Regions from separate parts of the Rhizobium sp. M1 genome, predicted to be linked through region 1. Evidence: predicted binding sites of a transcription regulator. Region 1 holds the regulator's gene; each other region holds the start of a gene.

The links. The regulator LexA, encoded in region 1, represses DNA repair genes until DNA is damaged. The targets are predictions, from matches to a motif close to TGTTCNNNNTGTGTTCNG.
Region 2: the regulator LexA is predicted to act here: its motif matches at 7,643-7,660, upstream of CO655_RS02590 (PA0069 family radical SAM protein).
Region 3: the regulator LexA is predicted to act here: its motif matches at 8,519-8,536, upstream of CO655_RS21245 (DNA recombination protein RmuC).

The regions. Positions count from the first base shown of each region.
Region 1 is NZ_NWSW01000034.1:54,598-64,174, reverse strand. It holds gene eno (phosphopyruvate hydratase) at 1-709, opposite strand, end outside; gene kdsA (3-deoxy-8-phosphooctulonate synthase) at 850-1,695, opposite strand; gene CO655_RS26825 (VOC family protein) at 1,692-2,588, opposite strand; gene lexA (transcriptional repressor LexA) at 2,784-3,503, shown strand; gene CO655_RS26815 (ComEC/Rec2 family competence protein) at 3,484-5,916, opposite strand; gene gltA (citrate synthase) at 6,208-7,497, shown strand; gene lpxB (lipid-A-disaccharide synthase) at 7,533-8,702, opposite strand; gene CO655_RS26800 (LpxI family protein) at 8,699-9,577, opposite strand, start outside.
Region 2 is NZ_NWSW01000002.1:83,973-93,549, forward strand. It holds gene CO655_RS02550 (potassium transporter Kup) at 1-872, shown strand, start outside; gene CO655_RS02555 (cell wall hydrolase) at 1,136-2,365, shown strand; gene CO655_RS02560 (AtpZ/AtpI family protein) at 2,638-2,976, shown strand; gene CO655_RS02565 (F0F1 ATP synthase subunit A) at 3,039-3,791, shown strand; gene CO655_RS02570 (F0F1 ATP synthase subunit C) at 3,859-4,086, shown strand; gene CO655_RS02575 (F0F1 ATP synthase subunit B) at 4,164-4,787, shown strand; gene CO655_RS02580 (F0F1 ATP synthase subunit B) at 4,791-5,282, shown strand; gene CO655_RS02585 (ribonuclease HII) at 5,562-6,251, opposite strand; gene CO655_RS02590 (PA0069 family radical SAM protein) at 6,417-7,574, opposite strand; gene CO655_RS02595 (glycosyl transferase) at 7,714-8,232, shown strand; gene CO655_RS02600 (hypothetical protein) at 8,673-8,993, shown strand; gene moaB (molybdenum cofactor biosynthesis protein B) at 9,097-9,577, opposite strand, start outside.
Region 3 is NZ_NWSW01000021.1:90,759-100,335, reverse strand. It holds partial or broken gene lptB (LPS export ABC transporter ATP-binding protein) at 1-147, shown strand, start outside; gene rpoN (RNA polymerase factor sigma-54) at 342-1,901, shown strand; gene raiA (ribosome-associated translation inhibitor RaiA) at 2,506-3,081, shown strand; gene ptsN (PTS IIA-like nitrogen regulatory protein PtsN) at 3,156-3,620, shown strand; gene CO655_RS21255 (methyl-accepting chemotaxis protein) at 3,696-6,035, opposite strand; gene CO655_RS21250 (ribokinase) at 6,278-7,177, opposite strand; gene CO655_RS21245 (DNA recombination protein RmuC) at 7,263-8,486, opposite strand; gene CO655_RS21240 (globin-coupled sensor protein) at 8,690-9,577, shown strand, end outside.

The DNA of each region.
Region 1 (9,577 bases):
AAATGTCCTCACCCGGCTTGTAGCCGGCTTTCTCAACCGACTTGACGATGAAGTCGAGGGCTTCCGAAGCGCTCTTCAGACCCGGTGCGAAACCGCCTTCATCGCCGACATTGGTGTTGTGGCCCTGGGCGGCAAGCTCCTTGCGTAGCGTGTGGAAGACTTCCGAACCCATGCGCACGGCTTCGGCGATCGTATCGGCGCCGACCGGCAGGATCATGAATTCCTGGAAGTCGATCGGATTGTCGGCATGAGCGCCGCCGTTGATGATGTTCATCATCGGCACCGGCAGCAGGCTCGCCGAAGCGCCGCCGACATAACGATAGAGCGGCAGGCCGGAGGCCTGGGCGGCAGCCTTGGCGACGGCGAGCGACACGCCGAGGATGGCGTTGGCGCCGAGACGCGACTTGTTCGGGGTGCCGTCCAGTTCGATCATGATGTTGTCGATCTGGATCTGGTTTTCGGCGTCGATACCGCCGATGGCGTCGAAGATCTCGGTGTTGGCGGCCTCGACCGCCTTTTCGACGCCCTTGCCGAGGTAGCGCTTGCCGCCGTCGCGCAGCTCGACCGCCTCATGGGCACCCGTCGAGGCGCCAGAGGGAACGGCCGCGCGGCCCATGCTGCCGTCTTCGAGGTAGACGTCGACTTCGACGGTGGGATTGCCACGGCTATCGAGAATCTCGCGGGCGATGATATCGGTGATTGCAGTCATGGGTTCTTCCTGCTCGGTGGGTGATCAATCGTTCGAAGCCTGTCATAATCGAAGGCGGGCAAATTACAATGCCGCAATTCCCGCCTGCGAGGCAGCGTTCTGACGTGGCCTAAACCACGATCATGTCAGCCTGTTGAACATCAAGCCTTGGCGACCGCGTCGAAGGCAAGCAGCTTCTCAAGCAAGCGCGGCATGTCCTTGAGATAAACCATGTTCGGGCCGTCGGACGGCGCGTTGTCAGGGTCCTGGTGGGTTTCGAGGAAGACGCCGGCAATTCCCGTCGCCACGGCTGCGCGCGCCAGCGTTTCAACGAATTCGCGCTGACCGCCCGAGGATTCGCCCTGCCCGCCCGGCTGGGCGACGGAATGGGTCGCATCGAAAATGACGGGCGCGCCCATCGCCGCCATGATCGGCAGCGAGCGCATGTCGGAAACCAGCGTATTGTAGCCGAAGGAAGCGCCGCGCTCGCACAGCAGCACGTTCGGATTGCCGCTGGCATTGAGCTTCTTCAGGACGTTCTTCATATCCCAGGGGGCGAGGAACTGGCCTTTCTTGACGTTGACGACGCGGCCGGTCCGGGCAGCGGCGATCAGAAGATCGGTCTGGCGGCAGAGGAAGGCGGGGATCTGCAGAACGTCGATCACCTCCGCCACCTCGGCGCATTGCTCGGCGGTGTGAACGTCGGTCAGGACGGGAAAGCCGAATTCCTTCTTCAGGTCGGCGAAGACCTCCATGCCCTTTTCAAGCCCGATGCCGCGCTCTGCCGAGAGCGAGGTGCGGTTCGCCTTGTCGAAGGAACTCTTGTAGACGAGGCCGATACCGAGCTTTGCGCAGAGCTCCTTCAGCGTACCGGCGACCATGAAGGCGTGGTCACGGCTCTCCATCTGGCAGGGGCCGGCAATCAGCGACAGGCGCCCGGTATTGGAAAAGGTGACCTGGCCTTCGCCTTCGCCGATCTTGACCTCGGAATTGGTATCAGTGCTCATCGTGGTTCCTCGAAGGCAAAAAGCGCGCCCTGCCCGGGCGTGGGCTTCACCAGAATGCGATTGTTCTTGCGTGTGTATGTCACTCCGTTAGCAGCCAAATGCGCTTCTGTCACGGCAAGATCGGTGACGGTGAAGAGGATTGCCTGACCGCGCAGGCCACGATCGGCGGCGGAAACGACAAGCTCGAAATAGGCCTCCAGCCCTTCCGGCGTCATCAGGCTGATCTTGGCATTGGATGCCGCGATCTTCATGCCGAAACCGGTTTTCTCCACCACCGTCTGCCCGACCGCAAGACCAACGAAGGCGGCAAATGCAGCCGGCTCCGGCGAACAAAGGGCGATCTCGGCAATGCCGGTCACGCCATTGGCATGCGTCTCCAGAGCGGCACGACCGGCCGGGAACGAATTGATGCGCTGACAGGTGAAGAGAAAGAAGTCGGGCGCGCGCAGATCTCCTGAAAAGGCCAGTTTGAAGCTGCCGACGCTTTCCGAACCGTCCGGCATCCGCATCGGCCGGCTGAACTGCAACATCTCGCCGGCACTCGCGCCGCTACCCACGAATCGCCGATGATCGAGGCCGGCATCCTCGGTGAGGAAGGCCAACGCCGAAAGTCCCTCCTCGCCGCAGCGGAAGCGGAAGGCGCGATTGCGGGCGATGAAGACATTGCCGTGGCGGGCCGCTGTCTCGCTCTCCTCGACACTCGCCACGCCGAGCGGCTCGATATAGGTCTTGTCGGCGAAAAAGACGCAGGCATTTTCCGTTCCGAACGGATGGCGCGCATCGGCGGCGACGGTAAAGCCGAGCTTGCCGAGCCTTTCGCGCGCCAGGTCGATATTGACGACGGGCAGCACGACATGATCCAGCGGGTGCGGTTTGGCGGAATGTGCGATCATGATATCCCTCCTGACACGCCAGAGATGTGCGACAGCACCACCCTCAATGCAAGACATGTGCGCCAATCCGGCGAATGAAAATAAAAATCTCGACGAGTTGGCGCGAAGTTTTACGGAAATTTAGCTACTTGCGGAACACATATGGAACATATAGTGTCTGTTCTGGATTTGTTTCAATCACGGGGTCTGACGTCGATGCTCACGCGCAAACAACAGGAGCTTCTCCTTTTCATTCATGAGCGCATGAAGGAATCCGGCGTTCCGCCCTCTTTCGACGAGATGAAGGATGCCCTGGATCTCGCCTCGAAATCCGGCATTCATCGACTGATCACGGCGCTGGAGGAACGTGGTTTCATTCGCCGCCTACCGAACCGGGCCCGGGCCCTGGAAGTGATCAAGCTGCCGGAGGCCTATAGCCCCAGTCTTCAGCCGCGCCGCGGTTTTTCACCGAGCGTTATCGAAGGCAGCCTCGGCAAGCCCCAGCCGGTCGCCGCCCCCCCTGCCGCAAAGCCGATCGCCGACAACGGCAACACTGTGTCCGTGCCGGTCATGGGCCGGATCGCCGCCGGTGTTCCGATCTCGGCGATCCAGAACAACACGCACGACATCGTCGTTCCCTCAGACATGCTCGGCTCGGGTGAACATTATGCGCTGGAGGTCAAGGGCGATTCGATGATCGACGCCGGCATCTTCGACGGCGACACGGTGATCATCCGCAACGGCAGCACCGCAAGTCCCGGCGATATCGTCGTTGCGCTGGTCGACGACGAGGAAGCGACGCTGAAGCGCTTTCGCCGCAAGGGTGCCTCGATCGCCCTCGAAGCCGCCAACCCGGCTTACGAGACCCGTATCTTCGGGCCCGACCGGGTCAAGGTGCAGGGCAAGCTGGTCGGCCTCATTCGCCGTTATCACTGACAGCGGACGGGCCGGTTTCGGTAAAACTGTCTTTGCGCCAATCATAGGCTCGATGGCGCATCCATGGACGCGACAAAGCATCGAATGCGGTTGCGACCTCGAATCCCTCCTGTGCAAAACGCAGTTCGACGGAACCGGTCCTACGCAGCGTCTCGCCGGTGAAGAGTGTCGCACCCGAGCGGCAACGGTCGAAACGCAGGCGCACCGCGGTCACGACAATCTCGCCGGCGTCGCAGGCCGGGCCGAGATAGGCGGCGTTGTCGATGACGGCGACGACATGGCCATTGCCGAGCCTGGCTATACACCAGGCCTTCTTCACGCAGGAAAACCGATTTGTCTCACCGCCGGCTGCGGCGGTCGCCATCGCCGCCCTCGCGTCATTCTGCTGGTCGCGGGACAGCCTGACGCGGCGGTCCTCACCCGGTGGCGGGATGGCAGGACCATCCAGCATCTTCGGCGGGTGGTGCCTCGGCAGGACCAGCGCTCTTTGCCACTGGTCGAAGATGAAGTCCGGCGGGTTTTCACGGTTGGAAGCCATGGCCTCCGTCGCGACAAGCGCGACCAGACCACCATCCTCGGAAATCACCAGATCCGGTGGCCGGGACCCTGGCAGAATCAGCAGGATGAGCGTCGAAACGGCGAGGATCGATGTGCCGGCATGGCGCAACCGGGTGCGGAGCAGCGTCAGCAGCAGAAAGCCTGCCACGGCGACCGCGAAATACCAGGCGGGCAAGCGGCCGAGGCCGATGTCGCCGCCCCAGCCGGACACCGTCTTGGCGACCGCAATCACCAGATCGAGGCCGAAGCCGACCACTTTCCAGAGCGGAGCGTCCAGACCGAACGGCATGAGCAACATAGCCAGCAGCCCGGCCGGCATGACGATGAAGGAGATGATCGGCATCGTCGCAAGGTTTGCCGGCAGGCCATAAGCGGTCAGGCGATGAAAATGCTCGATCGAAAACAGCGCCGTGGAAAAGCCACCGATCAACGAGGTCAGGAAGACGCCGCCGAGGAAACCGGCGACCGCCACGACCGGCCGCAGGACCGGCAGCTTCAGCAACGGGTTTTCCCGGACGCGCCGGTCCTTCCACAGCTGGTAGCCCGATACCAGTGCCAAAGTCGCGGCAAAGGACATCTGGAAGCTCGGACCCAAGACTTCGGAGGGTGAAATGGCGATGATGACGAGCGCCGAGAGAACGACATTGCGCAGGCTGATCGACGGCCGATCGAAGAAGACGGCAATCAGCATGATCGCCATCATGATGAAGGCGCGTTCGGCCGAAACCCCGAATCCTGAGATCAGGAAGTAGGCCGTGACGGCGAGGAGCGCGCCGGCCGCGGCGAGCTTCTTTGTCGGATAGGCTTGAGCGACAACAGGAACGAGGCTGAGCAGCATCCGGAAACCGACGAAGAAGATGCCGGCCGACAACGCCATGTTGAGGCCCGAGATCGCCACGATATGCGCAAGGCCGGACTGGCGCAGCGCCTCCGTCGTTTCCTTCGAGATGGCGCGCCGCTCGTCAGTCACCAGAGCAGCGGCAAAAGCGCCTGTGTCGCCGGGCAGGATCGAGCGTATGCGATCGCCGATGCCGCTGCGCAACTGGTAAAGCCATTCGAGCAGAGCTTCGGACGTCGATCTCGCAGGCTGCGGGCCTGCCCGCGAATCGACTTTCTCGGGCGCACCGTAGAAGAAGCCGTTGGCGCCGATGCCATCGAAATAGGCACCGAAGGAAAAGTCGTTGAGCTCGGGAAGCGCCGGCCCCGCCGGCGGCGTCAACCGTGCTCGGCCGGTGATGACGTCACCGATCTCGAAAGGCGTATCGGCGCCGCGGGCGATCACGGTTATACGCCTCGGCGGCCGCTTCACCTGTGGCGCCTCGGTGCCGGTGACGGCAAGAACATAACGCCACCGCCTACGATCGTCGCCTTCGCGCCGCTCGACGCGGCCTATCACCGTCGTCGTCACGGATGAATCGAGTATGACAGTCGAGGCCCGCCAGCTTTCGAGCCGCGCGCAGAGCATGCCGCATACCACGAGGGCAAGCGCCATAAGCGTTGCCCGCAAGGCGGGCCGGCTGCGACCGGCGACGAGCACCGCAAGCATCAGTACCGACAGGCAGAGCAACGATGGAAGGAGCGGAAAATCCGTTGCAGCAAGAAACCAGTATGCCGCGCCGGCGCCGAGGAAGACCGGCGAGAACAGGAGCAGGCGGCCGTGGTCGGCCTCCTCGCTCAGCATCCGGCCGCCAGCACGCAGCGCTTGTCTCATTGCCGCCGGCAGCCGGTGGCGCAACGACATCGCGGACTGGGTTCTCGCCGGCCGCATCACCACAGCTGGGGCAGGAAGATCGGCCGGATCGGCAAGACCGACGCCCGCTTGCGGCCGCAATTCGACTGTCGTCAATTCCTGCATGCGCCGCCCGAACTTACCCTGCCCAGGCACCCAGAATGCAACCTCCGGGCAAATCCGGCAAGCATAATCGATTGAAATACGAGCGAAAATCGCAAATGCGAAAAGACCAGTCGAATCATCGGTTTCCGCTATGCGTGCCGCTCATCGCTGCAGTGCCTAAAAGGTGATGCCGCAATGCACAAAATGCCGTCACGGTAACTTGGCATTAGCTTCGCGATCATATAGCTATCGGTAAGGACGCTTAACCCCTATGGCGCTTTTGTGGCGCCACCGACATTTCGGAGGATCAGCATGACGGATCAAAGCGCAACAATAAAAATCGGTGACAAATCAGTCGACCTCGCCGTCAAAAGCGGCACGATCGGTCCAAGCGTCATCGATATCGGTGCTCTCTACAAGAACACCGCTTCCTTCACCTACGATCCGGGCTTCACCTCGACCGCATCCTGTGAATCGAAAATCACCTATATCGACGGCGACGAAGGCGTGCTGCTGCACCGCGGCTACCCGATCGAGCAGCTCGCCGAACATGGCGACTTCCTCGAGGTCTGCTACCTCCTGCTTTACGGCGAACTGCCGACGGCCGCGCAGAAGAAGGACTTCGACTATCGGGTCACGCATCACACCATGGTGCACGAGCAGATGAGCCGCTTCTTCACCGGCTTCCGCCGCGATGCGCATCCGATGGCCGTCATGTGCGGCTGCGTCGGCGCGCTGTCGGCCTTCTATCACGACTCGACCGATATCACCGATCCGCATCAGCGCATGGTCGCCAGCCTGCGGATGATCGCCAAGATGCCGACGCTGGCCGCCATGGCCTATAAGTACCATATCGGCCAGCCCTTCGTTTACCCGAAGAACGACCTCGACTATGCATCGAACTTCCTGCGCATGTGCTTTGCCGTTCCCTGCGAGGAATATGTGGTCAACCCGGTGCTTGCCCGCGCCATGGACCGCATCTTCATCCTGCATGCCGATCACGAGCAGAACGCGTCGACCTCGACCGTCCGCCTCGCCGGTTCGTCGGGCGCCAACCCGTTCGCCTGCATCGCGGCCGGCATCGCCTGCCTGTGGGGCCCCGCGCATGGCGGCGCCAACGAAGCAGCACTCAACATGCTGAACGAGATCGGCACCGTCGATCATATTCCGGAATATATCGCCCGCGCCAAGGACAAGAACGATCCGTTCCGCCTGATGGGCTTCGGCCACCGCGTCTACAAGAACTACGACCCGCGCGCCAAGATCATGCAGAAGACGACGCATGAAGTACTCGGCGAACTCGGCATCAAGGACGATCCGCTGCTCGAAGTGGCGATGGAGCTCGAGCGCATCGCGCTCACCGACGAATATTTCATCGAGAAGAAGCTCTATCCGAACATCGACTTCTATTCCGGCATCACGCTGAAGGCGCTGGGCTTCCCCACGACCATGTTCACCGTGCTCTTCGCGCTTGCCCGCACCGTCGGCTGGATCGCGCAGTGGAACGAGATGATCGAGGATCCGGAGCAGCGCATCGGCCGTCCGCGCCAGCTCTATGTCGGCGAACCGAAGCGCGACTACATCCCGGTTTCGAAGCGCTGATCGCTTCAGACCAATCGGCTCAAAAGAAAACCCGGTCAGAAACGACCGGGTTTTTTCTTTTTCAGCACGTCGAGCAGGATTTCGGCAGCATATTCGCCCGGCGGCTTTTCAGTCTGCATGCGCTGCCAGATGAGCTCATAACCTTCCTTCATCGCCTTGAGCTGGTAAGTGTCGGCCGACAGCCTTTCCATCCAGCGTGCGAGGCTTGCGCCGCGAACGACATCGTTCAGATATTCCGGCACGACCGCGTAATCGGCAATCAGGTTCGGCAGCGCCCCTGTCCAGGTCTTGATGCCCGATGTCAGCAGCCGCATGATCCAGTCGACCCTGTAGGCGGAGACGACGGGAACGTCGGCGAGCGCCAGTTCGAGAATAACGGTTCCGGATGCCGCCATGGCTGCATCGGCCTCGACGAAAGCCTTCCACTTTGCTTCCGCGCCGACAACGATCTCCGGCGTTACCGCCCATTTCGCCGTCAATTCGCGCACAAGCCCTTCCTTGTGTCGCATCGTCGGCAGGATGAAGCACATCGGTCCATTGCGGGCGACAAGTTCGCTCACCGCCACCTCGAAATGCGGCAGGAGCTTCTGGATTTCCGAGGAGCGTGAGCCGGGCAGAAGCAGGATTGTGCCGTTGCCGGGCCGTCTTCCCGCACGCAGGCGTCGGGTCTCCAGGAGCGCAGGGTCGGCGGTCAGGCGATGCCCGACATAGGTCGTTGCCGGGCCTTTGAGGCGCTGCATCGTCGCCGGTTCGAAAGGCAGGACGGCGAGCACGTGATCGACATAGGCAAGCATGCGCTCGGCGCGATATTCCTTCCAGGCCCAGACGCTCGGACAGACATAATCGACGACAGGCAAATCCGGCAGCGCCGTGCGGACACGCTTTGCCACGCGATGGGTGAAATCCGGGCTGTCGATGATGAGCAGAATGTCAGGCCTTGCGGCGATGATTTCAGCCGTTGTCCGGCGGATCAGGCCAAACAGCTTCGGCAGCCGGCTCAGCACCTGGGTGATGCCCATGATCGACAGTTCGGAAAAATCGAACAGGGATCGCAAGCCCTCCGCCTGCAGACCCTCCCCGCCGACACCGACAAGTTCCACCGGTCCGCCATGGATGCGCTTCAGCGCGGCGATGAGGTCGGCGCCGAGGAGATCGCCCGACACCTCACCGGCAATGACGGCAATCTTCAGCGGCGCGCCGGTCATTCCAGCCCCCATTCCGGAAGACCGCGATCAATGCCGCAGACGAAAAGTCCGGCCTCGTCGGCGGCGCGGATGACGGCAGCACGATCGAGCACCAGCGAGCGGCCGGCTTCGACGGCGATACCGGCAAGGCCGGCTTTACCGGCGTTCAGCACCGTGGAAACGCCGATGGCCGGCAGGTCGGCGCGAATATCCTGCTGCGGCTTGCAGAGCTTGACGAGCACGCCGCGGCGGCGCGTCGAAATGCGCCCGGCGGCTCTGAGCCCGGCGACACGGTCGAGCATCTCATCGGTGCCCTCAAGACCTTCCAGCGCGACAACCCGCCCGCCGATGCTGACGGCGCCCTGCCCGACATCCAGCCGGCCGAGCATCTCGGCGGCTTCGGCAGCACGGCTGATATCGCGCCGATCTTCGTCACCGGGTGCCACGGCGCCAAGCGGACCGACGGAAGCCAGCAGGTCGGGGGCGATCTCATGGGCGCCGACGACACGCCGGCCATTTCCCTCGATCAGCCGGATCACCATCTGCAGGACCGTATCGTCGCCGCCGGAAAGCAGGGTGCGGATCGCGGCCGGCACCTTCATCAGAATGCGCAGCGTCGGGCGCACCTCACGCCATTCCGGCCGGCGGCGCACGCTGCCCGACATCACCACGCGGCCGATGCCATAACGGTTGAGAAGACTATTGAGGGCGGCGAAATCGCCGATGCCGATTATAGCGTGGTCGTAGCCTTCCCAACGCCGGTCGCTTTCGTCCTTCAGGGCGACGATAACAGGATTTTCGCCTGCTGCGCGTGCGGCTTCCGCGACGTAGGAAGGCAGAAGGCCGCCGCCGGCGATGATCGCCAGCCGGCCCGCCGCGGTGTCGCCTGATAAAGC
Region 2 (9,577 bases), on a different contig from region 1:
AGATCTTCGTGCCGTCGGTCAATGCCGTGCTGTTCTTCGGTGTCATCTTCCTGGTATTGAGCTTCAAGACCTCGGAGGCGCTGGCGACCGCCTACGGCATCTCGGTCACCGGCGCCATGGTCGTCACCTCGATCATGGCCTTCGAATTCGTCCGCGCCCGCTGGAACTGGTCGCTGCCGGTCGCGGTGATCGCGCTTGCGCCGCTGGTCGTGCTCGAATTGATCTTCCTTGGCGCCAACCTGTTGAAGATTCACGACGGCGGTTATATCCCGATCCTGATCGCCACCGCCTTTACCGTCGTCATGTGGACCTGGCGCCGCGGCACCGCGATCCTGCTGGAAAAGACCCGCCACACCGATATTCCGCTCGCATCCTTCGTCAGTTCCATCGAGCGCAAGAGCGAGCATTCGCCGGCCCAGGTTCCCGGCACGGCGATCTTCCTGACCAGCGATCCGGAATCCGCACCCGCCGCTCTCTTGCACAATCTCAAGCACAATCACGTGCTGCATGACCGCAACGTCATTCTGACGATCCGCACGGTCAACAAGCCGCGCGTGCCGAGCCACGACCGTTACAAGGTCGAACCGATCTCCGAGCGTTTCTCGCGCGTCGAACTGCTGTTCGGCTTCATGGAATCGCAGAACGTTTCGCAGGCGCTCGCGACGCTGCGCAAGACCGGGCTGAAATTCGACATCATGTCGACCTCCTTCTATCTCGGCCGCCGCAAGCTGGTGCCGGACGCCAAGTCGGGCATGCCATACTGGCAGGACCGGCTCTACATCGCGCTCGCCAACGCCGCCACCAATCCCTCGGACTACTTCCGCCTGCCGGCAAACCGCGTGGTGGAGCTGGGGTCGCACGTTATTATTTGACGGGCACGGGCGACAGCCCTGACGCGGGTCTCCTCGCTGTCTTGCACTTCCGCCACCTCATCCTCCGTCATGCTCGGCCTTGAGCCGAGCATCCACCGGGTCCACCAGCAGCCATGGCATGGATCCTCGGCTCAAGGCCGAGGATGACGGAGATTGGGGGATGCGTCCCGTCAACCCAGCCACATTCGAATATCCAAAACCGCCGATGGTCACATTCCGGCACGCCCCGTTAACCGGACGTCAAGGTTAATAAGGGATTTTCGATGGAATGTTCCCGCGTTCCATGCCCGGAGTTCGTGTTGCGTCGAAAGAGCCCTTCCCGTAGCAAGCTGCGTCTTCTTCCCGAGAACTGGGTGTCACCTGTCATCTTCGGGCTCGCCGGCTGGCTGATCTTCCCGAGCGTTGCCTCCCACGCCGATCTCGCCACCATGCTCGCCGGTCTCGATCGTGAGGGCGAGAGCTGGCGCATGGTTCTGACCAATTCTCCGGCCGGCTCCATTCATCAGGCCGAACTCGCCTTTGCCGATCCTGAAGTGACGGGTTCGATCGCGTCGGGTGCCGGCATGGTGCTGCCCGATGGCCGCAAGGTCGCTTTTACCGCCAAGGACAAGGGCACCGCCAAGGAGAAGGGCCACGAGGACACGCCGGATGAGGATCGCGTCAACCGCGGCATGAAGAAGGGCCGCATCGTCGCGGTGGAAAAGATGCAGCCGCCGAAGGATTTTTCCGCCGGCTCCATTCTCGAGCGCACGAAGATGCTCTTCACTCCGAGCTTCGACCTCAAGGACCGATCGGCCTTCGTCAAGCCGAAGATCCGGGGCAAGGAAATCGAGATCGCCACATCTTTCTATAAGAAGCAGCCGGTGATCGAGGAGAGCGGCGTGCCGGCGATGCTCGCAAGCCTGATCACCAGCAACAAGGCCGATGTGCTGGCCACGGCTTACGCGCCGGCAGCACCCGACTATTTCCGCCAGTCGCCGTTCGATTCGATCCTGGCCGAACCGGACAGCGGCCGCTTCGTCCCGGAGATCGGCCCGCGTGATCACGCCTGGGCCGCAAGCGTGCTGCCGCCGAGCGTCTTTTCCGCCCGCGAGCAGCAATGTCTTGCCTCCGGCATCTATTTCGAGGCGCGCGGAGAATCGGCGAAGGGCCAGGCCGCTGTCGCCCAGGTCATCCTCAACCGCGTCCGCAATCCCGCCTATCCGAAGAGCATCTGCGGCGTCGTCTATCAGAACGAGGATTGGCGCAACCGCTGCCAGTTTTCCTTCGCCTGCGACGCCATCAAGGACAGGGTGAATTCGGAATATCACTGGCGGGTCGCCCGCGACGTGGCGATGGCGGTGACATCAGGCAAGATCTGGCTGCCGCAGGTGGGCTCGGCGACGCACTACCACGCCGTCTACGTCCGCCCGAAATGGGCAAAGACCATGGAAAAGGTCGGCCGCATCGGTCTCCACGTCTTCTACCGCACCTATGGCGGCGGCTGGAGCTGAGATAAATCGTCCGGGTCCGGCCGATTTCCGGCCCCGAAAAGCGGATTCTTTCCGTCGAATTTGCACGATCGACCCATGATCGCTTTATCCCTTTGATTCGACGGGGTTATTTTCTCGCTGGACAGAAGCTGTCTACGCCTTGACTATACCAATCCCTAAAACTATGTTGCGCGCGACTTCAGAACGGGCCGGAAGGGTCTCAACCTTCGCGTCCGGGGTCCGAATGACCGGGGTAGCGGGAGTGCGGGCGACGGGCAGGCGAGGAGAGATCCATGGCGGACGACCGCGAGGAAAGTCTTGATAAGCGCCGTGCGCAGCTGGAAGCGGAACTCGCGACCAAGCGCGTCGAGGCGAAAGTGGACGAGGCAAGCGAAGCCCGCGCCGAGGTAAGCCGCAAAGGTTATGCCCAGGCGATGAAGCTTTCCAGCGAGTTCATTTCCGCCATCGTCGTCGGTGCCGTCCTTGGCTATCTCCTCGACCGTTTTGTTGGCACGGCGCCTTGGGGGTTGATTGTTCTTCTGCTTCTCGGATTCTGTGCCGGCGTTCTGAACGTGTTGCGTTCTGCGGGGGTGGTGGCCCATCCCCTGGACGACAAGGACGACAAGAAATAAGGACCGGTCCCGGTCCAGTGCAATGACCCCGCGTCCTGCGGGCCAAAGAGAGAGAACAAGCGGTGTCTAACGATCCGACTCATCAGTTCCTGATCCAGAAGATTGTCCCGATCGAAATCGGCGGAATTGATTTTTCGTTCACCAATGCATCGCTGTTCATGGCCGCTTCGGCTGCCGTTGCCGCAGGCTTCCTCTATTTCGCGACCTCGAACCGCGCCATCGTGCCGGGCCGTTCGCAGTCGGTCGCGGAAATGTCCTATGAATTCATCGCCAATATGCTGAAGGAAGGCGCGGGCAAGCAGGGAATGAAGTTCTTCCCGCTGGTCTTCTCGCTGTTCATGTTCGTCCTGACGGCGAACCTGCTCGGCATGTTCCCCTATTTCTTCACGGTGACGAGCCAGATCATCGTGACCTTCGCGCTGGCGATCCTCGTCATCGGCACGGTCCTGGTCTACGGCTTCTATAAGCACGGCTTTCACTTCCTGAACGTCTTCGTGCCCTCGGGCGTGCCGGGCCTTCTGCTGCCGCTGGTCGTCCTGATCGAAATCATTTCCTTCCTGTCCCGTCCGATTTCGCTCTCCGTGCGTCTTTTCGCAAACATGCTCGCCGGTCACATCACGCTGAAGGTGTTCGCAGGCTTCGTTGCCTCGCTTGGAGCCCTCGGTGCAGTCGGTATCGGCGGAGCCGTTCTTCCCCTCATCATGACCGTCGCCCTGACCGGTCTCGAGTTCCTCGTTGCCTTCCTCCAGGCTTACGTCTTTGCGGTGCTGACTTGCATGTACCTCAACGACGCGATCCATCCGGGCGGGCACTAAGGATAACGACATCGACGTCAAAGGGCGTCAGTCATTCGCCGCAACAACCATTTCAAAGGAGTTCAACATGGAAGCGGAAGCAGCAAAGTTCATCGGTGCAGGTCTGGCTTGCTTTGGTATGGCCGGTACGGCTCTCGGCCTCGGCAACATCTTCGGCAACTACCTCTCCGGCGCTCTGCGCAATCCGTCTGCCGCTGACAGCCAGTTCGGCCGTCTGGTATTCGGCTTCGCCGTTACGGAAGCTCTGGGCATCTTCTCGCTGCTCGTCGCTCTCCTCCTCCTCTTCGCCGTCTGATATCGGCGGATAGATGGATCACGGCCTGCGACCGCAAGCCGTGATCCTTTGCATTTGCAGTCCACCTGGAGGTGAGCATGTTTTTTGTGACCCCGGCTTACGCTGAGGAAGCACCGGCGGCAGCGACCGGCACGGATGCGCATGGCGCTCCGGCCGCAGGCGAGGTCCATACCGAGACCGGCGTAGCCGAAGGCGAACACGCCCGTGGCCCGTTCCCGCCCTTCGATTCGACGACCTTCTCGTCCCAGCTGCTCTGGCTGGTGATTACGTTCGGCGTCTTCTACCTCCTTATGCAAAAGGTCATCGCGCCGCGCATCGGGGCCATTCTCGATCAGCGCCACACGCGCATCTCCCAGGACCTGGAAGAAGCAGGCCGCCTGAAGGCGGAAGCTGACGCTGCCGTCCAGACCTATGAAGGCGAACTGGCTGCTGCCCGCGCCAAGTCGAATGCGATCGGCTCCGCCGCCCGCGACGCCGCCAAGGCCAAGGCCGAAGAGGAACGTCGCGCCGTCGAGACGAGCCTGTCGGAAAAGATCAAGGCTGCCGAAGTCCGCATCGCCGACATCAAGGCGAAGGCTTTCGCCGATGTCGGCACTATTGCCGAAGAAACGGCGGCTGCCGTCGTCGAACAGCTGATTGGCGGCAATGCCGCCCAGGCTGATGTCGCCGCTGCCGTCGCGGCCGCCAAGAAGGAGGCTTGATCGATGGAATTTGCTTTTGACGCGACTTTCTTCGCCTTTGTCGGCCTCGTTCTCTTCCTGGCGCTGGTTGTCTACCTGAAGGTCCCCGGCATGATGGCACGGTCGCTCGACGACCGCGCCGACCAGATCCGCAACGAGCTGGCCGAAGCCAAGCGCCTGCGCGAGGAGGCCCAGCACCTGCTCGCCGAATACCAGCGCAAGCGCAAGGAAGCGGAAGCCGAGGCGGCGCACATCGTTGCCGCCGCCGAGCGCGAAGCCGAGATGCTGACTGCCGAAGCGAAGAAGAAGACGGAAGAATTCGTCGCCAATCGCACGGCGCTCTCCGAGCAGAAGATCCTGCAGGCCGAGGCCGAAGCGATGAAGGCGGTCCGTTCCGCCGCCGTCGATCTGGCGATCGCGGCCGCCGAAACGGTGCTCGCCAAGAAGGCGGATGGCAAGGTCCAGTCCGAACTCTTCGGCAATGCCGTCGGCCAGGTCAAGACACGGCTCAACTGAGCGGTATCGAATGGAATGAAGAAAGGCCGGGCATGTCCCGGCCTTTTTGTTGTTGGTAGTCGTTTTATTTGGTCCGAGGTGTGCGCGCAGCGGCTGTGGCCTGGCGCCAAAGACTGCCCCTCACCCTAACCCTCGCCCCGTAAACGGGGCGAGGGGACGTGCCAAACGCGGCGTTGAGGTTTGAGGAAGCGGGCGCGGCTTGTCCCTTCGCCCCGCGAGCGGGGAGAAGGTGCCGGCAGGCGGATGAGGGGCAGGCCCTCGGCAGTCTGAAGCCAAGTCCTATTCCGGTATCAACTCATCCGTCTCAGGCCCGTCCTCGCCCTTGCGCAACGGCCGAAAACTCATCCGGTGCAGGGAGCAGGGGCCGTGTTTCTCGATGCCGGCGCGGTGCTGTGCCGTGCCGTAGCCGGCATGCGCGGCAAAGCCGTAATCCGGAAAGACATTGTGGGCGCGGGCCATCATCCGGTCGCGCGTCACCTTGGCGACGATCGAGGCCGCGGCGATCGAGACCGAGCGGGCGTCGCCCTTGACCACGGCCTGGCCGGGGCAATCGAGGCCGGGCGGCACGTCGAGCCCGTCCGTCAGGACGTAGCTTGCCGGGACGGCAAGACTGCAGATGGCGCGGCGCATGGCGTCGAGGCTTGCCTTGCGGATATCCGTCTCGTCGATGCGCGTCGAGCTGGAAGAGGCGATCGAGACGGTCGCGGTCGCGAGAATCTGCACGAACAGCTCCTCGCGCCGCTGCGCCGAAAGCTGCTTGGAATCGTTGAGGCCCTCGGGGATGCGCTTCGGGTCGAGGATGACGGCGGCGGCGACGACCGGCCCGGCGAGCGGCCCGCGGCCGGCCTCGTCGGCGCCGGCGACCGGCCAGTGGCCGGCCTTGCGGGCTTTGAGTTCCAGGCGGAAATCCGGCACGAGCGGAGCCGTGTCGAAAAGCAGGGGAGAATCGGGTGGCGTGCGAGGTTTCATGCGGCTGAACCTCGCACGCCAACCCGATTTCCCGCAAGTCCCCGGATCAGGGCGGCGGCCGGGGACGGTCCGGCGGATGGTGGCGGTCAGGGCCATCCGCGGGAATTGCGCTCGGGCTCGAAAACAGGGCGGTTTCTCGATCGGCCGATGCGCAAATTCTATAAATCAGAGCAGCGACAGCTGGACGCCGCTGCCATCAGGCGGCACGAACAGATCGTCGCGCAGCGGCAGACCGCGCCGCGTCAGGCCGAAACGCCTTGCCGCCATTTCGAAGCGCCGGGCGATCTGCCACGCATAGGGACCGGCGCCCTTCATGCGCTTGCCGAATTCAGCGTCGTAATCCTTGCCGCCGCGCATCGAGCGCACCAGCGACATCACATGCCGGTAACGATCGGGATAATGCTGCAACAGCCAGTCGCGGAAGAGCGGGCTGACCTCAAGCGGCAGCCGCAGGATGACATAGCTCGCCTCGACGGCGCCGGCCGCCTTGGCCGATTCGAGGATGCGCTCCAGCTCGTGATCGTTCAGCGCCGGGATCAGCGGCGCGGCCATCACGGCCGTTTGGATCCCTGCTTCCGACAGCGTGTGAATGGTCTCCAGCCGACGCGGCGGCGTGGCGGCGCGCGGCTCCATCGTCCGGGCAAGCTTGCGGTCGAGCGTGGTCACCGAGATGCCGACGCGCACCAGGTTCTTCACCGCCATCTCCTGCAGAATGTCGAGATCCCGCAGGATCATCGCCGACTTGGTGACAATCGAGACCGGATGGTTCGCCTTGTTCAAAACCTCGAGAATGCCGCGCATGATGCGCCATTCCTTCTCGACCGGCTGATAGGGGTCGGTATTGGTGCCGATCGCGATCGCCCGCACCTTGTAGCCGGGCTTGGCGAGCTCCCGCTCCAGCAGCTTGGCCGCATCCGGCTTGGCGAACAGCTTCGTCTCGAAATCGAGCCCCGCCGAAAGCCCCATATAGGCGTGTGTCGGCCGGGCGAAACAATAAATGCAGCCATGCTCGCAGCCGCGATAGGGATTGATCGAGCGGTCGAAGCCGATGTCGGGCGATTCGTTGCGGGTGATGGCCGTGCGCGGCTTTTCGATCTGCACCTCGGTCTTGAACGGCGGAAGCTCTTCCAGCGTCTGCCAGCCGTCATCAAAGGTCTCCCGCTGCAGCGCCTCGAAGCGGCCGGTCGGGTTCAGTCCAGCGCCGCGCCCGCGCCGCCGGTCGACCTCGACCCTCAGCCCGGAGGAGACGATCATCGCATCGGCAATATCTGCCGTATTGGCAGGCGCGAATGCGGCCTGCCCTGCCAGGGACTGCTCTCTCATCGGATTCTCCCGCGGCGGGAGGCGATCGCCTCCGCCCGTTTTGATGATTAAATTCCTATCGGCAAAATGAGAACAATGCAAGAACAAAATACGGAAAACGCCGCTGGCAAAAATTTGTGCGGCGCATTATGACTAGGCAATGTTGACGGTTGTTCTCGAATGTCAGGATCAGGAATCCGAGCTGGCCCAGACCCTATCGGTCCTGGTGGCAGGCGCAGTGGAGGGTCTCGTCGGCGATGTGGTCGTCCTCGATCACGGCTCGCGCGACGGCACCTCGCGGGTCGCCGACGCGGCCGGCTGCCGGTTTCATTCGCATTGGGATATCAAGGACATCGTCGCGTCCGCCCGCGGCGACTGGCTGCTTTTCGTCGAGCCGGGTGCACGCCCGCAGTCGGGCTGGATCGACGAGATTGCCGAATATATCGCGCTCAACAAACTGCCGGCGCGCTTCACCGCCTCGCGCGGCTACCGGCGCCCGTTTTTCGAGCGCATCGGCCGCGCTGCGCCGCCGCTGGAACTTGGCCTGCTGATGCCGAAGAGCCAAGCGCTGGCCGCCGCCCGGAGCGGCATGCGCCTTGCCGATTTCGCCAAGGGCCGGAAGCTGCGTAAACTCGCAAGCGAATTGATTCCTTCCTGGGTGGCGCGCTCGGCGCGGTAGGGTTCTACGCTTCACTATGTCTGGGCTTGGTTCATGACTGTCCGGTTGGGACCCGCCCTAAACCCCTCCCCAACCCCTCCCCACAAGGGGGAGGGGCTAACTGCCGCACCGCTTCACGTTACCCTCCATCGTAACCATCCGGCGAACGGTAACAGCCAGCAAGACTTCTCCTTTTGGTTGCCGTCGGGCGCTACAGCTTAGTCCCTCCCCCTTGTGGGGAGGGGTTGGGGAGGGGTTTTCTCTAAGAGGCGGAGCGCCTTCGCAGAAGCATCCCCAGATCACGCAAAAAATGGCGCCCAATCAGATTTCGCGCTATAATTCGCTCATGGCGCCGCCGAAGCGCCGCGCTTCGCAACGGATGGCCATGAATGCCGGTGGACGGCAGAACAGGTCGGCGAAAATCTCCTCTTCTGCCGGGTTCCGGCGAAAGGAGGTGCGTCATGATCCGCCATATGCTTTACGGTCTTGTGGCCGTCATATCGGCGACGTTGATGATCGCGCATCCGCATTCGGCAGCATCGCAGGCGATGCTCAGTTGCGCAGGCCGGTCCGACGTCGTCAAATTCCTGGACAAGAATTTCGCTGAGAAGCTGACGGCGGTCGGGCTGGTCAACCAGAACGCCGTGCTGGAGGTCTACGCCGCCGAAAGCGGCACCTGGACGCTCGTCGTCACGGATGTTCACGGCATCAGCTGCATCCTGCTGTCGGGTGACAGCTGGGAAACGATGCCGTCTCTGCCGGGCCTTACGACCTCTAACTAATGCATGTCGCCCGGAAGTGTGCAGCGGTTCAGCGACAACGACATGCATAAAAACAAAGGGCTAAAGCGCGCCGCGATCGTTCGGATTGGCTTCTCGCGAAATTCTATTTCTGTGCGCCGCGTTTCAGATGCTCGTCGAGACGCGGCATGATCTCGACGAAGTTGCACGGCGTGCTGCGGTAGTCGAGCTGCCCCTTCAGGATGCCGTCCCAGGCATCCCGGCAGGCGCCGGGCGAGCCCGGCAGGGCGAAGATGAAGGTGGCATTGGCGACACCTGCCGTGGCGCGCGACTGGATCGTCGCCGTGCCGATCTTCTCGTAGGAGATGCGGTGAAAGACGGCGGAAAAGCCGTCCATGCGCTTTTCGAACAAGGGCTCCAGCGCTTCCGGCGTCACATCGCGGCCGGTAAAGCCGGTGCCGCCTGACGTGATGACGACATCGATGTCGCCCCGCTCGGTCCAGGCCTTGACCTGCGCGGCGATTTTGTCGCGGTCGTCAGGCACGATCGCCCGCTCGACCAGCCGGTGACCCGCTTCGGTGATCCGCGCCGCCAGCGTATCGCCGGATTTGTCGGTTTCCGGCGTG
Region 3 (9,577 bases), on a different contig from region 1:
GACCATAATGTGCGCGAGACGCTCGGTCTCATCGACCGCGCCTACATCATTCATGCTGGCGAAGTGCTGACCCATGGCCGGGCGAACGATATCGTCAACAATCCGGAAGTGCGCCGGCTCTATCTCGGCGACAATTTCAGCCTCTGACGCCGGATCAGGCTGATTTTCGACCAAATCGGAATCCGTCATGCTCCCGTCGGCGCGGAAATTCACCTTGCCGCTTAGTTCCGCTTGACCAAATGAGATAAAAAAGCAATTTTTGGGCCAACTTGGTTTCCGTGGCCTGAGGCGTTAACTGGACGCGGTTTCCCGGAGGAATTGAGGGGAGTTTCGCGTCCGTCATGGCACTGTCCGCCAATCTTTTCCTGCGCCAGAGCCAGTCCCTGGTGATGACACCGCAACTGATGCAATCCATCCAGTTGCTGCAGATGACGCATTTCGAGCTCAGCCAGTTCATCGCCCAGGAAGTGGAAAAGAACCCGCTGCTCGAATTCCCATCGAATGACGGCGAGGGCGGCGACGACCGTGGTGCCGGTGAGGACGAGCAGTTTGGCCAGCCACCGGAGGATGCCGGCTCGGACGACGGCGCCGACAATCGCGCCGAGGCGCTCTCCAGCGACTGGTACGACAATGGCGGCAGCGAAAGCACCGGCCGGCTGAACGACGAGCTCGACGCCAATTATACCAATGTCTTTCCCGATGACGGCGCGCCGCAGCGCCTCGATGCGCCGGAACTTGTCGGCCAGTGGAAGTCGATGCCGGGCAGCGCCGAGGGCGCCGATTATGATCTCGACGATTTCGTCGCCGGCCAGCTGTCGCTGCGCGACCACCTCGCGCAGCAGATCCCCTTCATCCTGCCCGATATGACCGACCGGCTGATCGCGCAGAATTTCGTCGATCAGCTCGATGATGCCGGTTATCTGCAGACCGATCTCGTCGAGACCGGCGAGCGGCTCGGCACGAGCCTCGAACAGGTCGAACACGTGCTTGCCGCCCTGCAGACGCTCGATCCACCGGGGGTTTTCGCCCGCAGCCTCGCCGAATGCCTGGCGATCCAGCTCAGGCAGAAGGACCGCTACGACCCTGCCATGCAGGCGCTGGTCGACAATCTCGAACTGCTGGCGCGGCGCGATTTCGCCACGCTGAAGCGGCTCTGCGGCGTCGACGAGGAAGACCTTCTCGACATGCTCGGTGAGATCCGCCAGCTCAATCCGAAACCCGGCAGCGGTTTCGAGGTGGGTGTTTCCGAAGCGATCATGCCCGATGTCGTCGTCAGGCCGTCGGCAGACGGCGGCTGGCTGGTCGAGCTCAATCCGGATACGCTGCCGCGCGTGCTGGTCAACCAGTCGTATTTTTCGCGCGTGACCAGGAACGGTGAGGATCATGCCTTCCTGTCCGAGTGCCTGCAGAGCGCCAACTGGCTGACGCGCAGCTTGGACCAGCGGGCGAAAACCATCATGAAGGTGGCAAGCGAGATCGTCCGCCAGCAGGATGCCTTCCTGCTCAACGGCGTCGACCACCTGCGGCCGCTGAACCTGAAGACGGTCGCCGAGGCGATCAAGATGCACGAATCCACCGTCAGCCGCGTCACCTCGAACAAATACATGCTGACGCCGCGCGGCCTCTTCGAGCTTAAATATTTCTTCACCGTGTCGATCAGCGCCGTCGAAGGCGGCGACAGCCATTCGGCCGAGGCCGTGCGTCACAAGATCCGCGCCCTGATCATGCAGGAGAGCCCGGACGCGGTGCTCTCCGATGACGATATCGTCGATATGCTGAAGAAGGGCGGCATCGATCTCGCCCGTCGCACGGTGGCGAAATACCGGGAAGCGATGAACATCGCCTCCTCGGTCCAGCGCCGCCGCGAGAAGCGGGCGCTCGCCAAGGTCGCGGGCTTCTGACGCGGGTCTCATCCAGGCGCCGGGTTCGACCGCATCGCCAGCCATATCAGGTGTCACCACACCGCTCTCCGGCTAAATTTGGTGGACTTGTTGCACGGTGTTGATTCTATTGCGTATCAAACGTTTCTCAGCGCTTTAGACAATTCAATTGTCGCTCTAAGAGGTCGCCGCCCGCCACCAGCCAGGTCGAGCCGCGGACCTCGACCCCGGTAGGTCAGGGTGAGAGGCAGCCGTCGACGCCAACCGGACAGCAGTGGTGTCACTGCAATAATGATACCCGTAGGGCGGCACAGCTTAAGCGCGAAGCGTTGAAGGCCATCGAAGCGGTGATCGTCGGGAGCGCCTGTCGGCAAGGAATCCTCCGCACGTTCCCCGCGCATCGCCGCTGGCCATTTTCCGCCCTATTGACTTTTTGGTAAGCTCTGGCTAGAAGCCCGCCGCAATCGACGCCGTGAGCGCCTTTTGAAGTTATCCCCATCATCCCAAGGGCACCGAGGACCCGCAGGCCCACGCCGATCTTGCTTGAGATTGCGCGAAGTGCTTGGATGAACCTGAGGCTTGGCGTAAACTGATACCCGCAAACGACCATAAGAAGGGAAACTCCATGAGTGTGCGTGTATCCGGGAAACATATGGAAATTGGTGAATCCTTCCGTCAAAAGATCGAGGACCAAATTGGTATGGCCATCACGAAATACTTCGACGGGGGGTATTCCGGCCAGGTGACCGTCGAAAAGGCGAGTTCTCGTTTCTCGGCAGATTGCAAGCTTCATCTCGACAGCGGAGTGGTGCTGCATGCCGCCGGCGAAGCAACCGATCCCCAGCTTGCCTTCGACGCCGCTTCCGAGCGCATCGAGAAGCGTCTGCGCCGCTACAAACGCAAGCTGAAGGACCATCATGCCGGAAACCACCTGAATGGTTTTGCAGAAGTCTCCTACACGGTCATGGACTCCGTTCCTGATCACGAGGATGAAATTCCCGACGATTTCGCCCCGGCGATCGTCGCTGAAAGCACGAAGCAGCTGAAGACCATGTCGGTCGCCACCGCCGTGATGGCGCTCGACATGACCGACGAGCCGCTTCTCCTGTTCCGCAGCCCCGGCAAGGAACATCTGAACATTGTTTACCGTCGCCACGACGGGAATATTGGCTGGATCGATTCGGCCAATATCAAAGGCTGAGATCAGGGCGGTGAGCGGCGGTATCGCCGCCGCTCCCCCGCATCATCTGATCCCGGCGACAGAAGGAAAAAGAAATGGCATTGGCAGATTTGCTCCATCAGGATGCGATCATTCCCGCCCTCAGAGTAAATTCCAAGAAACAGTTGCTTCAGGAATTGGCGGCACGAGCCGCAAGGATCACCGGGCTCTCCGAACGGGAGATCTTCGACGTCATCCTGCAGCGCGAACGCCTGGGCTCGACCGGCGTCGGCAACGGTATCGCCATTCCCCACGGCAAGCTGGTGAACATTCATTCGATCGTCGGCATCTTCGCGCGGCTGGAGCAGCCGGTCGATTTCGAAGCGCTGGACGACCAGCCGGTCGATCTCGTCTTCCTGCTTTTGGCGCCGGAAGGCGCGGGCGCCGATCATCTCAAGGCGCTGTCGCGCATCGCCCGCGTCCTGCGTGATCATGATCTCGTGGCAAAGCTGCGCGCCACCGATTCCGCCTCTGCGATCTACGCCTTCCTCAACGAAGAGCAGACCTCGAACGCGGCCTGAACCACTTCTATTCCTGATAAAAAAGGCGCCTGATTTCGCAGGCGCCTTTTTTCATCATAGAACGGAACGGAACGATCAGAACTCTTCCCAGCTGTCCTGCGCCACGGCGGCGGAACCGCGCGACGGCGCGGCCGGTCGGCGGGCTGCCGGGACGGCGGCCCGAGGCGAGGCGGCTGGGGCAGCCGGCGCCCGCATCTGCTGGGCGACGGCGGTGAGCTGAGCAGCGTTGCCCGAACCGGAGACCCGGAAGCGTGTGGCGAGCGCCTTCAGCGTCTGCGCCTCGTCGTTGAGCGCCACGCTGGCGGCGGTCGCTTCCTCGACCATCGCCGCGTTCTGCTGCGTCACCTGGTCCATCTGGTTCATGGCCTGGTTGATTTCCTTGAGCCCGACCGCCTGTTCGCTGGCCGAAGCCGAGATCTGCCGGATGAGGTCGTTGATGCCCATCACCTGTTCGGCGATCTTGTGCAGCGTGCCGCCGGCACGCCCGACGAGATCGACGCCTTCCTTGACCTGGACGGCCGAGGTGTTGATCAGCGTCTTGATCTCCTTGGCGGCGTTGGCCGAGCGCTGCGCGAGTTCGCGCACTTCCTGGGCGACGACGGCAAAACCCTTGCCGGCCTCGCCGGCGCGCGCCGCCTCGACGCCGGCATTCAGCGCCAGCAGATTGGTCTGGAAGGCGATCTCGTCGATGACGCCGATGATCCGCGAGACCTCCGTCGAAGACTGTTCGATCCCCTGCATCGAGGCGATCGCCTTCTGCACCACCTCGCCGGACCTTTCGGCATCCTGGCAGGCGAGGCTGACGTTGTCGGCCGCCGTGCGGGCATTATCGGCGCTGGAATCGACCTGCGCGGTGAGCTCGTTGAGCGCCGCCGCCGTCTCCTCCAGGCTGGCCGCCTGCTGTTCGGTGCGCTTGGCGAGATCGGAGGCGCTGTTGCTGATCTCGCCGGTGCCCGAGCCGATATTGGCAACGCTGAGGGTCATGGTGTTGATGGTCTCTTCGAGGCTTGCAAGCGCCGCGTTGAAATCCTGCTTCAGCTTGCCGTATTCGCCGGGGAAGTCGTCGCTGATGCGGTGGCCGAGATTGCCCCGCGACAGCTCGGAAAGGCCGGCGCCGACAATCGAGACGATACGGCGCTGCAGCGACACCGATTCCTGGCGTTCCGATTCCGAGCGGCCGCGCTCGGCCTCGGCCGCCTGCCGTTCTCTGGCAGCCTCGTCTTCGAGACGCTTGGTGTCGGCGAGTGTAAAGCGGAAACCTTCGAGCGCCTTGGCGACCGAACCGACCTCGTCGCTGCGATCCTGGGCTGCGACCGGCTCGCCATAGTGGCCATCGCTGAGCGTCTTGACGCTGGCGACGAGCCCCCCGAGTGGCCGCTGCACCAGCGAACGGACGGCGAAATAGAGCGCGAGCATGACGGCGCCGAGCACGATCAGGCCGTTGATGATCATCATATAGGTCTGGTCTTTGACCGGTGCGTTGATGGCGGCATGCGGGACGTCGACGAGCACGACCCAGGTGGCGTTGACGCCGGGAACGGCGAAGGGATAGACGACCCGGTCGAAGGGATCGAGGCCGTCATAGGTCAGGTTCCTGACGAGGCCGGGCTCTTTGCTCGACAGCGCCGCCTTGACGATGTCGGCGCCTTCGCCGTCATATTGCTTGGTCATCAGGTCGGGGATCGGCGCGACGATCCAGTTGCCGGCCTGCGACAGCAGCGTCACGCGGCCGGAGCCGAAAGGATGCAGTGCCTGCAGCTTGTCGGTCAGCGACTTCAGCGAGATGTCGACGCCGCCGACGCCGATCATCTTACCATCAGACATGACGGGATAGGCGATCGAGGTCAGCAGCGTCGGAACGTCGGTGCCTTCGGCCATGTAAGGCGTCGTGATCGCACCCTTGCCGCTATCGGCGGCAAGCTTCCACCATTCGGCAGTATAATCTTCGTCGAAAGTCGAATACTGGACGCCGCCATCCTTGGTCTTCGACCAATAGGGCGTGAAGACGCCGTTCTTGTTTCCGCCCTCGTCCTTGTTGTTGGCGAACTCGGTGCTCTTGCCGTCAAACGCGCCGAGCTTCTCGCAGAACCAGCTGCCGAAGGCGAAGGCATTCTGCTCGATATTGGCCTTCAGGACGTTGATGACGCCCTTGCGATCGAGCGACTTGCCTTCATGGGCGCGGCCGATGACACCGGTCATGCTGCGCGCGGCGCTGGCAAGTTCACCGACATTGGCGGCGATCTCATTGGCGATCGATTTCGCCTCGAGATTGGCCTGATCCATCGTCAGCGTCTGGACGCGGTCCCGGGTCTGGCCGATGAGGAAAAAGTTCGAGACGATCAGCACAAGCGCGATGGCGATGCCGGTGATGACGATGAGCTTCGCCGCAAGCGATTTCATTCGAAAAATGAACATGGAGTCCTCGGGCATGGGATGCGCCGAACGGGCATTCTCCGGCGCAGGAGCGAAGGCATCGCCCCGTCATGGAGCAGCCGAATGAGCCGCGGATCCGCAAGCGCGACGATCCGGCGATCACGAGGAAGATCGCCGGAAATACCTTAAATTTGAATGAAACTCGAATGGTCGAGGCAAGGAAAACCGCAGAAATTCCCTCAAAACTAACGGGTTTTCTCGGCGGCTTCGCAAAGAGACTGAAACTATATTCTGTCCGCGACGTCCTTGCTTGACGGGATCGATGGCTGCGCTCCCGCCTTGAGGCATGCGAGCGAGCCGGCGACGGCCGCCCGGCGCAGCGCGGTGGGAAAATCGAGGCCGTCATCGAGACTTGCGGCGAAATAACCGCAGAAGGTGTCTCCCGCCCCCACCGTATCGACCGGATCGATTTTCAGGCCTTGCGCCCTGGAAATGACCCCGTCGCGGATGGCGATGACGCCATCGCCGCCGAGTGTGACGATCAGCGTCTGGCCGGTCTCCTGGTGCAGGCGGTGAAGGGCTGCCTCGCGTGCTTCGGCGTCCATGCCGTCCTGTCCGGCGAGCCGCTCGAACTCGGTTTCGTTGGCGATGACGATATCGGCCAGGCGCCCCAGACGCGGCGCATCGGGGATCAGCGGCGCGAGGTTGAGGATGCTGGTGATGCCCTTGGCGCGGCCAGCCGACAGTGCACGTTCGACGGCATCGACCGGCACTTCGAGCTGCAGCATCAGGATATCGCCTTCGTTCATCCTGCCGACCGCCGTCTCGGCATCGCCAGCTGTCACCAAGCCGTTGGCGCCGGGGACCACGGCGATCATGTTCTCACCATCGCCGCCGACGAGGATCAGCGCCGTGCCTGTGGGACCGTCGACATGCTTGACCAGGGAGAGGTCGGTTCCGGCGTCATCGAGCAGGGCGAGTGCGTCGGCGGCAAAACCATCCTTGCCGACGGCGCCGGCCATATGCACATAGCGGCCGGCGCGGCGGGCTGCCAGCGCCTGATTGGCGCCCTTGCCGCCGGCGGCCGTGGCAAATCCGTTGCCGGCGACCGTCTCGCCGGGCTTCGGCAGGCGCGCGGTCGTGGCGATGAGATCCATGTTGATGGACCCGAAAACTGTGATCATGAGGATGTCCCGTCCTTTGGAACACGCGGGCGACGTCATGTTCCAACTCTTGTATGAAATGCGGGGCAGACACTGCCCGAAGCGGTCACTCCTCGTCAACCACCCGAAGCTTGAGAAGACCGGTGCGGCTTTCCACCGATTTGGCCGGGGTCTCGCCGTCGCGGGCCGGCCTGGCATCGCCGCCCGCCTCGAATTCCAGCGCTTCGATCCTGGCGCCGCGCCTGGTGAGCTTGTCGGCTGACGTGACGACCATGTCGACATCCTTCTGCGCCATGGCGAAATGGCCCTGCAGCTTGCGCACCCGCTCGTCGAGGCGGCCGAGATCGTCCATCAGCAGCGCCACCTCGCCCTGGATCAGATGCGCCTGCGCCCGCATGCGCTGGTCCTTGAGCACGGCCTGGATAACCTGGATCGACAGCATCAGCAGCGACGGCGAGACGATGACGATGCGCGCCCGGTGCGCCTTCTGCACCACCGGCTCGAAATTTTCGTGGAGCTCGGCAAAGATCGATTCGGACGGCACGAAGAGAAAGGCGGTATCCTGGGTTTCTCCCTGGATCAGGTATTTCTCGGCAATATCCCTTATATGGATCTCCATGTCGCGGCGGAACTGCTGGCCGGCGAGCTTGCCGGCCTCGGGGCTGCCGGCGTCGCGAATGGCGTTCCAGGCCTCGAGCGGGAATTTCGCGTCGATGACGAGCGGCGGCGCGCCGTTCGGCATGCGGATCGTGCAGTCCGGCCGCGAGCCGTTGGACAGCGTCTGCTGGAAGGCGTAGGCGCCCATCGGCAGGCCGTCGGCAACGATCGTCTCCATCCGCGACTGGCCGAAGGCGCCGCGCGTCTGCTTGTTGGAAAGGATCGCCTGCAGCCCGACGACGTCCTTGGCGAGCGTCTGGATATTGTTCTGCGCCGCATCGATGACCGCCAGCCGCTCCTGCAGCCGCTGCAGGTTTTCATGCGTCGATTTGGTCTGCTCGGTGATCGTTGAGCTCATGCGCTGCGACATGCCGTCGAGGCGTTGGTTGATCGACTGGTTGAGTTCGCTTTGCCGCGCGCCGAAGACCTCGGCCATGGCCGTGATGCGGCCCTGCATCTCCGCCTGGATTTTCAAAAGCTCGGCCATGCGCATCGCACTTTCCCTGGCGCGCAGATCCGCCTCCTCCGCCTGTTCGCGGCGAAGGCTGGCGGCGCGCAGAGAAAGGACGATCACCAGCAGGATGAGGGCTGCAAGAACGCCGCCGGCCAGCGCCAGCATGGCCGGGCTGATCGAGGCGACGGAAGCTGCGAGCGATTCGGAAATGACGGTCATGGCGCAACCATAACAGAAGATGCGGCAAGATATAGATCAAAACGTGAACGAAATCGGCGCTCCTCAATATCTCTGGAGGCCGCCGCGCCTTGCCGGCCAACGCGGAAAATCGCGGCCGGATTTAACGATTGCTCAACCATATTCGCCAAAAGCTGTGACGCAGAATTCCCTCCCGCGCCGTCGCGCCAAATACAGAGATACCCATGACATCCCAGCAGACCGACAGCGCGCTCAAGCAGCGTCTCGATTTCATCGAACTGGACGAGGCGGCGCGCAAGTCGATGCGGGAGCTGCGCCCTGTGATTGCCGAGCTGATCGGCGGCGCCCTCGATAAATTCTACGCCAAGATCGCCAGGACTCCCGCTGTCTCGAGCTTCTTCACGGACAGGAACCATGTCGGCCATGCCAAGAAGCGGCAGCAGGATCATTGGGCCAATCTTGCAAGCGGTGCGTTTGATGAGCGCTATGTCGAAGGCGTGACTGCCGTCGGCCGCACGCATGCCCGCATCGGGCTGGAGCCGCGCTGGTATATCGGCGGCTATGCCATCGTCATGTCCGAGCTCGTCAAGGGCATCATGGAGAAGCAGTGGCCGTCGGTCTTCGCGCGCCAGCAGGGCAGGCAACTGGCCGAGAAGCTGTCCGCCGTCATCAAATCAGGCATGCTCGACATGGATTATTCCATCTCGGTCTATCTCGAGACGCTGGAAGCCAAGCGCCGTGCGCTGGAAGAGGAGCGCGCCAAGGCGCAATCCGACCAGGCCATCGCACTGGAGCAGCTGCGCCGCGGCCTGGAAGCACTGTCGAACGGCGATCTCGAAGCCACTTTGCCATCCGACCTGCCGGGTGATTTCAGGCAGATGGCCGAGGATTACAACCGCGCCGTCAGCGCCCTTCGCCAATCCTTCGCATCCGTGCGCGACACGTCGGGCCAGATCATGAGCGGTGCCGACGTCATTTCCAATGCGACGAACGACTTGGCGCTGCGCACCGCCCAGCAGGCAGCCGGCGTCGAGGAAAGCTCGGCCGCCCTGCAGCAGCTTTCCGTCAGCGTCGGCCAGACCGCCGCCAATGCCGAAAAGGCTTCCGGCGCC